4 regions of the Paenibacillus sp. 19GGS1-52 genome follow, and region 1 is predicted to be linked to each of the others. Evidence: predicted binding sites of a transcription regulator. Region 1 holds the regulator's gene; each other region holds the start of a gene.

What was found. Region 1 encodes Rex, which represses fermentation and respiration genes when NADH is low (regulators of the CRP and FNR family bind a similar motif). Its sites were predicted from a motif close to TTGTGAAATATTTCACAA; they were not measured.
Region 2: the regulator Rex is predicted to act here: its motif matches at 1,870-1,887, upstream of nirB (nitrite reductase large subunit NirB).
Region 3: the regulator Rex is predicted to act here: its motif matches at 1,670-1,687, upstream of pflB (formate C-acetyltransferase).
Region 4: the regulator Rex is predicted to act here: its motif matches at 1,808-1,825, upstream of H1230_RS12780 (polymer-forming cytoskeletal protein).

Annotation. Positions count from the first base shown of each region.
Region 1 is NZ_CP059724.1:2,473,959-2,477,644, reverse strand. It holds gene H1230_RS11645 (amidohydrolase) at 44-1,345, opposite strand; gene H1230_RS11640 (redox-sensing transcriptional repressor Rex) at 1,332-1,988, opposite strand; gene dinG (ATP-dependent DNA helicase DinG) at 2,058-3,686, opposite strand, start outside.
Region 2 is NZ_CP059724.1:2,187,505-2,191,190, forward strand. It holds gene ric (iron-sulfur cluster repair di-iron protein) at 1-194, shown strand, start outside; gene H1230_RS10255 (histidine phosphatase family protein) at 307-945, shown strand; gene H1230_RS10260 (hypothetical protein) at 1,063-1,770, shown strand; gene nirB (nitrite reductase large subunit NirB) at 1,992-3,686, shown strand, end outside.
Region 3 is NZ_CP059724.1:2,211,084-2,214,769, reverse strand. It holds gene pflB (formate C-acetyltransferase) at 1-1,572, opposite strand, end outside; gene adhE (bifunctional acetaldehyde-CoA/alcohol dehydrogenase) at 1,834-3,686, opposite strand, start outside.
Region 4 is NZ_CP059724.1:2,712,156-2,715,841, reverse strand. It holds gene H1230_RS12790 (sensor histidine kinase) at 1-274, opposite strand, end outside; gene H1230_RS12785 (response regulator transcription factor) at 271-951, opposite strand; gene H1230_RS12780 (polymer-forming cytoskeletal protein) at 1,168-1,749, opposite strand; gene H1230_RS12775 (YhgE/Pip domain-containing protein) at 2,087-3,262, shown strand; gene H1230_RS12770 (TetR/AcrR family transcriptional regulator) at 3,396-3,686, shown strand, end outside.

The DNA.
Region 1 (3,686 bases):
CCTTTCGTATATTTAATTCAGACAACTAAGAAGTACAGGTCAGTTACCGCTTCAACAGCCCTTCAAAGGATTCCTGCGCCTTGCGGCAGATGGCTTCCTCATCAAGCGTCAGACATTCACCGTGCTTCACAACCTGCTTGCCATTGATCCAGACATGCTCCACATCTCTGGCACTGGCTGAGTAAACAGCATGAGAGAGCAAATCCGTGTGTGGCAGCAGATGGGGCTGATCAATATCCAATGCAATGAAATCTGCTTTCATTCCGGCCGCAAGTCTGCCCACCTTATCTAAAAAGATCGACTTTGCTCCATACTCCGTAGCCATACGCAAGGCTTGTGGAGCAGGAACAGCTGTTGGATCACCACTTACACCTTTATGGATGAGTGCCGCAAGCCGCATTTCCTCGAACATATCCAGATTATTATTGCTTGCTGCGCCATCCGTACCCAAGGACACCTTCACACCTGCATTCAGGAGATCTGTAACGCGGGCCACTCCGCTGGCAAGCTTCAGGTTGCTACCAGGATTATGGGAAACGCCAACATTATGACGCGATAAAATTCCGATTTCTTCATCGTTCAAATGAACAGCATGGGCTACAAGTGATGGACGAGTGAACATGCCCAGCTTCTCCAGATGCGCTACAGGCCGCAAACCGTAATCAGCTATGTTCTGTTCCACTTCGCGTTTCGTCTCCGACATATGCGTGTGCATTGGCAAATCCAAATCATGGGCGGCTTGCACAAACTTCACAAAAAAGTCCGGTGGGCAAGTATATGGCGCGTGTGGTGACATCATCGTAGTGATTCTACCCTCAGCCTTCCCGTACCAGTTGCTGGCAAACGCAATAGCTTCTGCAAGCTTATGATTCTGCACCTCTTCAGAGCACAGACCAATTACTCCACGCATCAAAACAGCACGAATGCCTGATTGCTCAACAACTTCGGCTACCCGGTCCATATGATCATACATATCCAGGAAGGTGGTTGTGCCTCCCTTTAACATTTCCAGCACAGATAGTGAAGTGCCCCAGTACACATCATCTCCGGTGAACTTTTCCTCCATCGGCCACATTTTCTCCTGAAGCCATACCTGTAGCGCCAGATCATCTCCGTAACCGCGCAGCAAGGACATCGCTGTATGTCCGTGTGTATTCACTAGTCCCGGCATGAACAGCAGGCGGCTACCGTCAACGATTTGTACACCCTCTTCAAAAAGAGGTTCCTCTTCACCTATGTAAGAGATTAAATCATCTTCTATAGTCATATATCCACTCAGAACAGGCTTAATCGCTCCCGGTACGAGAAAACGCCCGTTTTTGATAACAGTCTTATTGCTTGCCATCTTCAATCTCTTCCCTTCCATCTTGTAAATAATAGGCCAGACTCTGCAAATCTGTAGTAAAGTCAGCCGCATGAATGCGCACATAAGAAGGCGTCTTCAAAATAACCGGTGCGAAATTCAGAATCGCTTCGATTCCTGATGTAACCAAAATGTCAGCCACATTCTGCGCTTCAAAATCCGGAACAGTAATAATCCCAATGCGGATTCCCTGCTTGCGGATGGTACTTTCCAGCTCATCCATAGGTTGAACGGTTAAAGAGTGAATTTGTTGTCCTACCTTGGGGGCATAGGAGTCAAACACCGCTGTTATCTTCATCGTGTCTTTCAAGTAAGCATTGTAATTGGACAACGCATGTCCGAGATTACCGGCACCTACCAGAGCTACGTTAATTTGCTGGTCCAGCTTCAAAATGTGGCGGATCTTCTCAATGAGATAGGATACGTCGTAACCAATCCCTTTTCTACCAAAATCGCCAAAATAAGCCAGATCCTTACGAATCTGCGCCGGGTTAAGATCTAATTTTTGACCAAGCTCTTGAGATGAAACTGTGGGAATTTCACGTTTTTGGAGATCATTCAGGAAACGCAGGTACACTGGTAGCCTGCGAACGACAGCCTCCGATATTTTATTATCCGATTTCATGTTTTCTCCTCCTAATTTAAGATATAGTTCCAAATAATGGTGATTCACATCAACAGGATTGGCGACGTTTTAGATAACGCCGCCTTCTTCCAGCCATTCAGCAATACGAGGAACCATTTGATCAGTAAGCATATGCTCCATCTTGGGGCCTGGTAGTGAATAAAGGAAATACTTCCCATAATAAGATTCAATAACTCTGGTATCATATACAATGACAATTCCGCGATCCTGGGCTGTGCGCACCAGACGCCCAAAACCCTGCTTGAAGCGAATGACTGCTTGTGGAACAGACAGCTTCATAAACGGATTCTTCTTCTGAGCCTGCAGCAACTCTGCCTTTGCCTCGGCTAGCGGATGGTTCGGTGGCTGAAACGGCAGTCTGACGATAGCAAGACAGGTCAAGGCCTCACCCGGAATATCTACACCCTCCCAGAAGCTACTCGTACCGAGCAGCACAGAAGCTGTGCTGTCCTGAAAACGGCGGATCAACTTGCTTCTGCTGCCGCCTTCCACTCCTTGGCCCAGTACAGTGATTTCTTGCGAAGCCAGTGCTTCTTTAAGCGGCTCATACACTTGGCGAAGCATCTTGTAAGAGGTGAACAACACAAGCATCCGCCCACGGGTGACCACTGCTGCTTCAGCAAGTGACTGCACTAGCATATCCACAAATCGGGCATCCCCCACACTACCTTTCACACTTGGAAAATCGCGCGGAATGACGAGCAGCGCCTGTTCCCGATAACGGAACGGAGAGGGTAGCAACACTGTCATGAGGCGACCTTCTTCAACAGCTGCATTCAGACCTAGATTATCAATCATAAACTGAAATGATTTATCGACAGACAGGGTAGCCGAAGTTAATATAATACTCCGCTTCTTATCGAAGAACAGCTCCTTGAGCTGCGAACTAACATCCACAGGCACCGCATAGAGCTGTAACGATTTGCTGCGATAATTACCATTAGCCTCCAGCCAATATACTACATTGTCGTCATTCATTCCCATAAAGAAACGCACTTGTTCACGAATAGAAGCCAAATCTTTGAATAAACCACTGATATCGGTCACAAGACTGTCAGAGGAAGACTGTCCGTCCTGATCACGCATCTCATTCAGCATCTTGTCACCCTTGCGTATGATATCCGTTAGAGTGAGATTTAAGGAGTTCTCTAGAGCCTCCAGTTCCTCCCACGTCTTAGGTTTATTCCCCGGGAGCAGACGCAGAACTAATTGCCCAGCTTCGCCAGCAGACGCATCACTGCGCTCTGGCATAAGGCTAAACAGCTTATCAGTAAGCATATCCCAGGTTTCCTTCACCGTAAGCAAATCAGGATAAATCCTGTCTATGACTCCGCTCCATTCTGAGGCCTGCTCACTGCCTGAAGATTGCAACATCAGTCGCAGTGCCGGCAGTTGACCGTTGCGGCTATCCTTATAGAGACGTGAGAGTGCATGCGACACAGTGAAATGCTTCATATTCATTCCAAGATGCTTGCCAGCTACATCCTCCAAATGATGGGCCTCATCAATAACAAGGTGCTCATAAGCAGGAAGCAGTTGATGGCCAGCCTTCACATCTGCGAATAGCTTGGAATGATTCGTTATCACTACATCAGCTATACCGGCTTCATGTTTTGCCCGGTGGTAGTAACATTTGCGGAACCATGGGCATGCGCGTCCCAGACAAGAATCGGTATC
Region 2 (3,686 bases), 290 kb from region 1:
ATAAGTTGGAAGACGAGCATGATGCCGCTGGTGATATTCTAAAGAAAATCCGCCTGGTTACTAATGACTTCACCCCTCCGGGCCATGCTTGTACTACCTACCGTTTAACGTATGCCCGGCTCGAAGAGCTGGAAGGAATGACCTTTGAGCATGTTCATCTGGAGAATAACATTTTGTTCCCAAGATATCAGTAACAGTACTAGTTGAATTTAAGAGTCCGTCAAACAGCCAGCCTTCAACCCGGAGGACTGGCTGTTTGGCATCTTTAGGTCCATAGTATATTAGGAACGGGAGATGGAGATCGTTATGAAGCACACTAGACTTTATTTAGCACGGCATGGAGAGACGGAATGGAATATGGTGCATCGTATGCAGGGATTTCAGGATTCAGCCTTGACTGCGCTTGGTCTGCAACAGGCTGAATGGCTGCGAAAAGCTATGCATACGGTACCGCTTGATGCTATCTATGCAAGTCCCAGTCCTCGGGCACTACGTACAGCGGAAATTGTCCGTGCGGAGCGCAGCATCCAGTTGAAGACCACCGAAGTGCTCATGGAAATGGGCTTCGGTGTATGGGAGGGATGTTATTCTTCCGAGGTGGAGTCCCGTTATCCGGAGCAATGGCATAATTTCTGGAAGGAACCCGGGAAGTTTAAAGTTGAGGGAAGCGAGACGTATGCGGAGGTACGGACAAGGGCACTTCATAAACTGAAGGAAATCATGGAGACACATGAGGGGCAATCTGTACTTATTGTAACGCACACTGTAATTATTAAGCATCTGATGGCTTATTTTGAAGGGCGAGCAATGGAGCAGCTTTGGGATTTGCCCTACATCCACCCGACCAGCCTTTGCCAGATTGATATTATCGATGGAGTCCCGGAAATTGTGCTGCACGGAGACATTAGCCATTACGAATCAAGCGAAGTGGGCCCTAGCGTATAATTTATTTGAGAACCGGGCTAATTTGCGTTATCCTGAAAGGGTCAGTATACATAAGAGATTACCAAGCCTGATACGCTGCTAGCAGTTGTCATCGGGTGGGAGAAGGCGGTGCCAGGAATGCCCACAAAACTTCTGTGGCGCTTATTGATAGGAATGATTATTTTAATAACAGCAGGTGGATGTTCGTCATTATTTGAGGACAAGACTAACGGAGATTATGCCGTTGCCAGCACTAATCCTCCGACATTCTCGCTCCTTATTGGCGGCAATGAGCTTACCGAAAGTTCGGACAGGCAGTTAGGCGATTCCTACCACAAAGGGATAACGATTAGAGAGCTGCTGAAGGACAGCGGGATTGTACAATTTGCTCTAGATGGCAACAGTATTCTCTCGGTGAGTGACGTTTCTCTAGGGCTGGGTTTGGATTGGGAGCTTCAGGTAGATGGCAAGATAATTAACGCTGCAGACTTTAATAGTTCCATTGATAAGGATGCACATCTCGTAATAACGGCTAAGTCAGAGACCGGCGGAGATTCATTGCAGTCTGTGATTCTGATAGTAAATGGAGGAAGCGAGCAGGCACAATTGACCCGTTCGTATGTCATGCTGTTTACGGAGGATGTATCGGTAAGAAGCTTGCTGAAGAGCAGTGGAATCGTTCAGTTAGCTGAGAATAACCGGACGGTAGTTTCCGTTAAAGCCTATACGCCACTCACCAGTGAAATATGGAAACTGAAGGTAAACGGCAAGCAACTGCTGGACAGTGGAATGGATATGAAGCTGCGTCCCCAGGATGAGCTGGAGGTTTCATTAACATCGCGTTAACTCTATAAATACATAAATGCCAGATCACCGATGTTTTTGGAGTAGGGGATCTGGCTATTGGTGCGTCATGTCTGCAGCCTCTCATCTGTTAACGCATTAATGTGAAATCCTTCACATTTAATGTGACTGGAATCACCATCACTCTTCAAATTTGAAATGTATAATTTCAATAGGTAGAAGTGAGAGATAGAATCCAGAAGCTTTGAGGAGGCACAAGAGCCATGACAGCAAACAGAGAAAAGCTAGTATTGGTCGGCAACGGTATGGCAGGCGTAGGTACAATCGAGCAGATACTGAAGCTTGGTGGTATTTATGATATTACCATCTTCGGCAGTGAGTCACACCCCAACTACAATCGGATTATGTTGTCCTATGTTCTTGAAGGCAGCAAAACAGTGGAAGATATTATACTTAACGACTTAAACTGGTACAAAGACAATAACATTACATTGCACACGGGAACCACAGTCACCAGAATTGACGAAGCCTCCCATCAAATATTCACTGATAACGGAATGGCAGTTCCATACGATAAAGTAATTATTGCGACAGGGTCGAATTCGTTCATACTGCCAGTTCCAGGCAGTGATAAAGACGGCGTGGTTGGTTTCCGTGATATCGCGGATTGTGAAACGATGCTGGCAGCGGCCAAACAATATAGCAAGGCGGCTGTTATTGGCGGTGGACTACTCGGTTTGGAAGCGGCCAAAGGGCTGGTTAACCTCGGGATGGACGTTACGGTTGTGCATCTGATGGAGGACCTGATGGAGCGCCAGCTAGATCGCAATGCATCCTCCATGCTGCAAGCTGAACTTACACGTCAAGGTGTGAAATTCGCGATGGGCAAACAAACGGTCGAATTGACTGGCGAACAACGGGTTAGCGGCCTGCGTTTCAGTGATGATACAGAGCTTGCTGCAGACTTTGTTGTTATGGCTGTTGGAATTAAACCGAATGTAGCGCTCGCTAAAGATAGTGGAATTACAGTAAATCGCGGGATTGTGGTTAATGATTATCTGCAAACTTCAATGGAGAATGTATATTCTGTCGGTGAGTGTACCGAGCATCGCGGGTTGTGTTATGGCCTGGTCGCCCCACTATTCGAGCAGGGGATGATATTGGCTAAACATCTGTGTGGGGTCGAAACTAATCCCTATGAAGGTTCCGTTGTATCTACAAAACTTAAAATATCCGGTGTAGATGTCTTTTCTGCTGGTGAATTTATAGATTCTCCTGAACATACGGTGATCTCAGCCAAGGATGATTGGAAGAGAACCTACAAGAAGATTTTGCTCAAAAATAATATTATTGTTGGCGCGGTCCTGTTCGGCGATGTAACCGAATCAGCCAACCTCCAGAAGCTAGTCAAGCAAGGTACAGAAATGACTGACGCGATTTATGCCGAGGTTATGGGCACGGGCTGCTGTGGTGACGGTGGCGCCAAGAAGAGCATGTCCATTGAAGCTATGGCGGATGAAGAAATTGTCTGCGGCTGCAATGGCGTAACCAAAAAAGCGATAGTAGATGCAGTTACCGAGAATGGCTTCACTACCGTTGATGAGATCAAAGCGTGTACGGGTGCTACCCGTTCTTGCGGTGGCTGTAAACCGGTAGTAGAACAAATTCTGCAATTCGTGCTGGGGGACAGCTTTCAGCAAGGTGCGAAGCAAGGGATATGCAGCTGTACTACGCTTAGTCGTGACGAGATCGTTGCTGAGATTACGACCAAAGGCCTGAGAACAACTAAAGAGGTCATGAACGTACTGGACTGGAAACAGGCAGAAGGCTGCTCCAAATGTCGCCCGGCAGTTAATTATTATCTGGGTATGATTTATCCCGATACGCATGAGGATGAGAAGGAATCACGTTTTGTGAACGAACGGATGGGCGCCAATATTCAGAAGGATGGTACCTTC
Region 3 (3,686 bases), 260 kb from region 1:
ACCACAAGCCATTGTCCGTAGAATATCACGGTCATGTAAAGCCATTTCAACACGTTCGTAGGAATATTTGTCATGCATATAGTGAATAACATTCAATGTGTTTACATAAGTCTTTGCAAGCCATTCCATCATTGCTTTGAAGCGTAACATAACTTCATCATAGTCAAGAATATCGGAAGTAATACGCGGCATTTCAGGTCCAACTTGTACGCCGGACTTTTCATCGACACCACCGTTTATTGCATACAGCAATGCTTTTGCCAAGTTGGCACGAGCACCAAAGAACTGCATTTGTTTACCGATACGCATTGCGGATACACAACAAGCGATCCCGTAATCGTCGCCGTAAATCGGACGCATCAAATCATCGTTCTCGTATTGAATTGCACTAGTTTCAATAGAAACCTTAGCACAGAATTTCTTAAAACCATCAGGCAATTTCTCGGACCACAGAACAGTAAGGTTCGGTTCTGGTGCTGGTCCCAGATTGTAAAGAGTGTGCAGGAAGCGGAAACTGTTCTTCGTAACACGAGTTTCTCCGTTAACTGACATACCACCGATGGATTCTGTAACCCAAGTAGGGTCACCGCTGAACAAATCGTTGTAATCAGGTGTACGTAGGAACTTAACAATACGAAGTTTCATTACGAAATGATCAACCAGTTCTTGTGCTTGTTCTTCACTCAGAACGCCTTCTGCAAGATCCCGTTCAACATAGATATCAAGGAATGAGGATACGCGTCCAAGAGACATTGCCGCACCGTTCTGTTCTTTGATTGCTGCCAGGTAGCCGAAGTATACCCATTGGAAAGCTTCTTTAGCTGTGTTAGCAGGTTTGGAAATATCGAAGCCATGCATTTCAGCCATTTTCTTAAGTTCGCCAAGAGCGCGAATTTGTTCGGAAACTTCTTCACGAAGACGGATTAGATCTTCGCTCATTGAATCCAATTCAAGATTAAGAAGGTCTTTTTTCTTGTCTTTAACAAGGAAATCAATACCGTAAAGAGCTATACGACGGTAGTCACCGATAATACGACCGCGGCCGTAAGCATCAGGAAGACCAGTAATAATACCTGCTTTGCGGACTGCTCTCATCTCATTGGTATATGCATCAAACACGCCTTGGTTATGCGTTTTGCGAATATTCGTGAACATATCAACAATTTCTTGTGGAAGCTCGAAGCCATAGGCTTTACAAGCATCGATCATCATTTTAATACCGCCAAATGGTTGGATCGAACGTTTGAAAGGTGCATCTGTTTGAACGCCGACAATTTGTTCCTTGTCTTTGTCAATGTATCCAGGTTTATGCGATACAATAGTGGATACAGTGTTAACATCCACATCAAGAACGCCACCATTAGCAATTTCTTGCTTAGTCATTTCGGAAACAAGTTTCCAAAGTTCTTTGGTATTGTGAGTTGCGCCTGCAAGGAATTCTTCCTTGCCCAGGTAAGGTAAAATGTTCTTCTCAATAAAATCATTAACGTTTACTTTTCTTGACCATTTGCCTTTTGTAAATCCGCGCCATCCCGACTTAACCTCTTGTACATCTTTTTCGATCACCGACATTGCTAAATCCCTCCATTTATATTTATATTATTTTTGTGAGATCGCAGGCTTGAAGGTTAATCCCGCGTCTTGTTTGATCCCTAAGAATATGAAATGGTTGTAATAATTTTCACAATCGATACTTCATAACCGGGACCTTGTCTATACATACATTTTAGTTTGTTTTCTGAAAAAAGACTGTGACAAATATCACCTTTTCGGTGATATTTGTCACTCCCATCTAATTTCGCAGTGCTTTATTATTGCCTGAATTACAGTCTCTTAGTTTTCGAATCTTCCGTAGAATGCATCACGGTATACTTCAGCCAGTTCAGAAACCAGTGGAAGCTTAGGGTTAGCAGTCGTGCACTGATCTTCAAAAGCTTTATCAGCCAAGTAATCTACATTGGATTCAAAGTCTTTTGGATCAAAGCCCAGTTGTTGGAATGATTCTTCAATACCCAGCTGTTTATTCATATCGCGAATCATGTTAATCAAGCTGTTTACGCCTTCTTCAGTAGTACGAGCAGGCAATCCCAAAATGCGGGCAATCTCAGCATAACGCTCGTCAGCTATAAAATGCGAGTATTTAGGGAACGAAGCGAACTTCGATGGTTTCTTCGCATTATAACGGATTACGTGTGGCATCAGGATGGCATTAGTACGTCCGTGAGCCGTGTGGTATTGACCGCCCCATTTATGTGCTAAGCTATGGTTGATACCCAGGAAGGCATTGGCAAATGCCATACCAGCTAGTGTCGACGCGTTGTGCATTTTTTCGCGGGCAAGTTTATCGGCTTCCAACGCTGATTTGATCAGGTATTGGTGTACCAACTGGATAGCTTTGATAGCCAGACCATCAGTGTAGTCACTCGCCATTACAGATACATAAGCTTCGATCGCATGTGTCAATACGTCCATACCTGTATCGGCAACAGCTGTTTTAGGCAGACTGTAAACAAATACTGGATCGATGATCGCAACATCCGGAGTAAGCTCATAATCAGCCAACGGATATTTAATGTGGTTTTCGCCAGTTTTATCAGTAATAACAGCGAATGAAGTTACTTCCGAACCTGTACCCGAAGTTGTTGGAATGGCAACGAATTTCGCTTTTTTACCCAATTCTGGGAACTTGTAAACGCGTTTGCGGATATCCATAAATTTCTGTTTCAGTCCGTTAAAGTCAGCATCTGGATGTTCATAGAACAACCACATTCCTTTGGCTGCGTCCATTGGGGAACCGCCGCCCAGTGCGATGATGCAGTCAGGCTTGAATCTGTTCATCATAGCCGTACCTTTTTCAACTGTAGTTGTAGAAGGATCTGGTTCAACTTCCGAGAAGACCTCGATAGCTACCGGAGTTTGGCGTTGACGCAGATAATGTTCAACTCTTTCTACATATCCAAGTTTAACCATCATAGGGTCAGTGATAATAGCAACACGGGTAATATCAGGCATTTTGGTCAGGTATTGTGTAGAATCCTTTTCAAAATAAATCTTATCCGGCACTTTAAACCATTGCATATTCACTTTACGACGGTTCACCCTTTTCACGTTGATCAAGTTGATGGCAGTAACGTTCTGCGATACCGAGTTGCGACCATAAGATCCACAGCCCAGAGTCAGAGAAGGAATATTTGTATTGTAAATATCACCGATTGCTCCATGTGTAGAAGGAGAGTTCACAAGAATACGTCCGGTTTGCAGACGGTGCGAGAATTTCATAATAACTTCCTCGTTGTTGGAGTGGATAGCTGAGCTGTGACCCATGCCTCCAAATTCAACGATCTGTGCTGCGCGTTCGATACCTTGATCAGCATTTTTTACTTTGTAGCAAGCTAGAACAGGACTGAGCTTCTCAGCAGAAAGCGGGTATTTCGGACCTACGCCCTCAAGTTCGGCTACGAGGATCTTAGTGCCAGCTGGAACCTGGATTCCGCACATTTCAGCGATCTTCGTTGCAGATTGTCCAACAATTGCCGGGTTAACTGCACATTTTTCAACGTTCATTGCGCCGGAAGTCAGTTTGGCAGATTCTTCTTTATTTACGAAGTAACAGCCGTTTGCGATCATTTTCTTCTTCACTTGATCAAAGATAGCTTCTTCAATGATTACTGCTTGTTCGGATGCGC
Region 4 (3,686 bases), 240 kb from region 1:
TTATGGGTGTTCGTTCAAACCGGTTATTCAAGATGGTGGTACTTGTGTCATTATGATTCATAAATGCGCCAAGCAGTCGCGATTGTTCACTTGATTCTGTATGTTTGAATTGTTCTGTGAATTGATTCATATTCCGTTCCAAGGTGTTAATCTTAGACGAACGGTAAAACCGCTCAAAAAACAATCCTTCTGCAAGCATAACCAACGAAAAAACGAGTAAGATCAGAACCGTGGTTACAATGAACAGCTTTAGAACAACACTCTGTCTTCTCATGATTCCAGCTCGAATTTATAGCCTGAACGGATGACGGTACAGATATACTGACCCTCGTCTCCTAGCTTGGCTCTTAATTTTTTGATATGGGTGTCCACTGTGCGCAAATCCCCTAAATAATCGTAGCCCCAAACGGCGTCCAATATATACTCTCGGGATACAACTTTTCCATAGTGCTTAATGAGAAAAAGGAGCAAATCATACTCCTTCGGCGACAGATTAATCCTCATGCCCGCCACTGACACCGTATGTGCAGTTCTATTCACTAATAAATCACCATAGAGCAATGTATCTCCTTCACGCCCTATCGTTCCTTCAGTTCTTTTCATTAATGCAGTAGCACGAGCTACTAACACCCTTGGACTTAAAGGTTTCGTTACGTATTCATCCGCACCCAGCTCGAATCCCAGCATTTGATCATCGTCTTCCGACCTAGCCGTAATGATAATAATCGGGACGTCCGACTTCGCGCGAATACATCTGCATACCGACCATCCATCCATTTCCGGCATCATAATATCCAGCACAACCAGGTCAACAGAGGTCTGTTCGAAAATCTCAAGCCCAAGTCTACCGTTCTCTGCTTCATATACTTCCCATTGTTCCTTTTTGAAATAATCCGTTATAAATTCACGCATGAGCATATCATCTTCAACTAACAAGATCCTTCGTTTCATTGGTGTGCACTCCACTTCCACTCACAATCTTATTTTTTTATCTACAAGCCCCACTATAGAGAACTCCTGTGTACGTCGTGTGTATTTTATATGAATTCCAGAGGAAGTACAAATAACTCCGAGAAGTAAATGCCAAAAAAAGCCTGTAAACGTAGCCGCTATAATGGGCTTTGTCTACAGGCTTCCCTATTTAAAGTTATCAGTGCAGTTGCAAAATTATTTGATTTCTGTTGCTCCAGTTACTTTACCATCAAGTACGGCGCTTGTTTTCAAATCTTCAGTCTTAAAGTACAGGTTACCATCTATTGTAGCTGTTTTATCAAGAGTAAATCCTTTAGCTTCAACATAAACATCACCTTTGATCGTTCCGCCTTGGACTTTGAAGTTCTCACTTTGCACGGTGACCTTAGGAGCTGTTAGGATATAAGATGCTGTGATTTTGTGATCTGCATCCTGTGCATAAAGAGCAAGCTTGCGGTAGATAGCTCCATCAGCGGCGCCTTTATCATGGAATTCACCGGCTACAACAACATCTTGATCGACTGTTAAGTCTTTAAGGATAGCAACAATCCAGTTTCCATCTGCGCTTACAGCCTTAGTAAATGCATCTGCTTGATCTACGATTGATGCTGTAGATACAGCATCAGTTACCGGTGCAGTTGTGGCGGCTGGAGCAGTTGTAGCGGCTGGAGCATTAGTAGCAGCTTCATTGGCTGTATTCTCATTATTCGAACCACAACCAGATAACACCGCGATCGAAACTCCTGCCACTAGCAAACTTGTAAATATCTTCTTCATATCATTTCCCCCTATTTTCTATTATATAGTAATTATATATCAAAATTTAAGATTTAGCACGTGATTAATTTCACAAATTTGTGTCTTTTTTCGTATTAACGCAGTCCCTTCCCTCGACTTAAGATATAGAATCATACTTCAAGCCTCTTAAAGTTTGCGCAAATCCCCCTACCTTAATGAATAAGACAACGAGGATTCATGTATTCCATATTCTAAATCTCAATTGACAATCTAAAGTTTATTCTTTATAATTCAAACAAATGATTTAAACAAATGTTTTAATCATTTGTTTGAAAAAGGAATTATACAATAATGTTTATAAGGAGTGGACGATTTAATGAGAACAATACAGGAATTTATGAAAGTAAAAACGACGATCATCGGCATTGCCACAGCATTGCTCTTCCAGCTAATCTTTTCCATAGTCTGGATGACAGGGTATGAAGGCGTATCGGAACGAATGGATAAACTGAGCATAGCGGTCGTGAACGAGGATGTACAGAGCGGAGTCGTTATTGCGAAGCAGCTGTCAGCATCACTACCTGTTCAGGTGACAACCCTAGTGGACATGGAAGTAGCACGTCAACAGCTGGATAAACGTCAGATACAAATGATCGTGCATATCCCTGCCAACTTCACAGCAAGTGCGGCCGGGCGAGACGGTCAAGCATCGATTCAGTATATCCTGAACGAATCCAATCCATCGATGATCAAAAGTATGATGTCCTCCGTCGCTACTCAGATTACTGCAACAGCCAACAAGCAAGCAATCGCAGTAGGTGCCCAAGCAGTGTTGTCGAAAGGAATGACCGTCGAGGAAGCTACACCCCTTGCCTCTCTGCTGTCAGAGCGTGTCGTATCCGATATTCAATCAGTCAATATAGTAAATGGTACGAACAACCAAATGGTCCCCATGATGATGGTGCTTGCTTCCTTTGTTGGGGCGATGATTATGGCTCAGAATCTAGAGGTATCGGCAACAGCGATCTCCGCCCGAACTGGACGTTGGCAGCGGCTCGGCGCGCGATTTGCCATTACAACTACGTCTGCAATCATTGTTTCGCTCGTGGGAACCTCCCTCGTCCTACTGCTGGGCGGTCAGGCCGAACAGGGATTCTTCGCCTTATGGGGGTTTCAGGCTCTGTTTGTGCTCACATTTATGATTGTTACGCAGACATTCCTTGTTCTGTTCGGCATGGCTGGAATGTTGATAAACATTCTGATGTTATCGGTGCAGCTTGTCTCTTCCGGTGCAATGATGCCGCGTGAACTATTGTCCGGATTCTACATCCATGTCGGCAACGTGTTCCCGGCTACTTACGCCGTAGAAGGGCTAATGAACTTGCTGTTTGGCGGTCCTGGTATCGGAGGGGACGCAGTAGCGCTACTTACTATCACGGTAGTTATGGCACTCGTGATAATTATTGTGGCTGCCTTACGGAGGGAACCCGCGGCTGTCGGCAAGCTAGTAGCTGAACACCAACAGCGTTCGGCTCCCATTTCCGAATTGTAAGTGACAGCGGTTTACACAATTTGATCCTTATCTAGGCTTCTCTAGATAAGTGCTTCTTTTCCCGTTTATAATAGAAACATACAAGAATGAACACTATTCAACATAATAAGGCTCAAAGGGGAACAGAAAAAGCATGGGCTCAGATAATGATGTCAAGCTGCGAATTTTACTGGCTGCAAAAAAGTTATTTGCACGACAAGGCTTTAACGCCACAACTGTTAGACAGATTTGCGATGAGGCAGACGCTAATATATCGCTCGTCTCCTATCATTTTGGTGGTAAAGACAAGGTATTCGAAGCCTTGTTCACGGAATTTTTCCCTCATGAAATTTTGAAAGTAACTGATCCGCAGCAGTTGGATCCCGTCTCGGGTCTCAAGTTGCTCATTCGGGAAATCACCGCTTACGGGCTGCAGGAGCCGGAC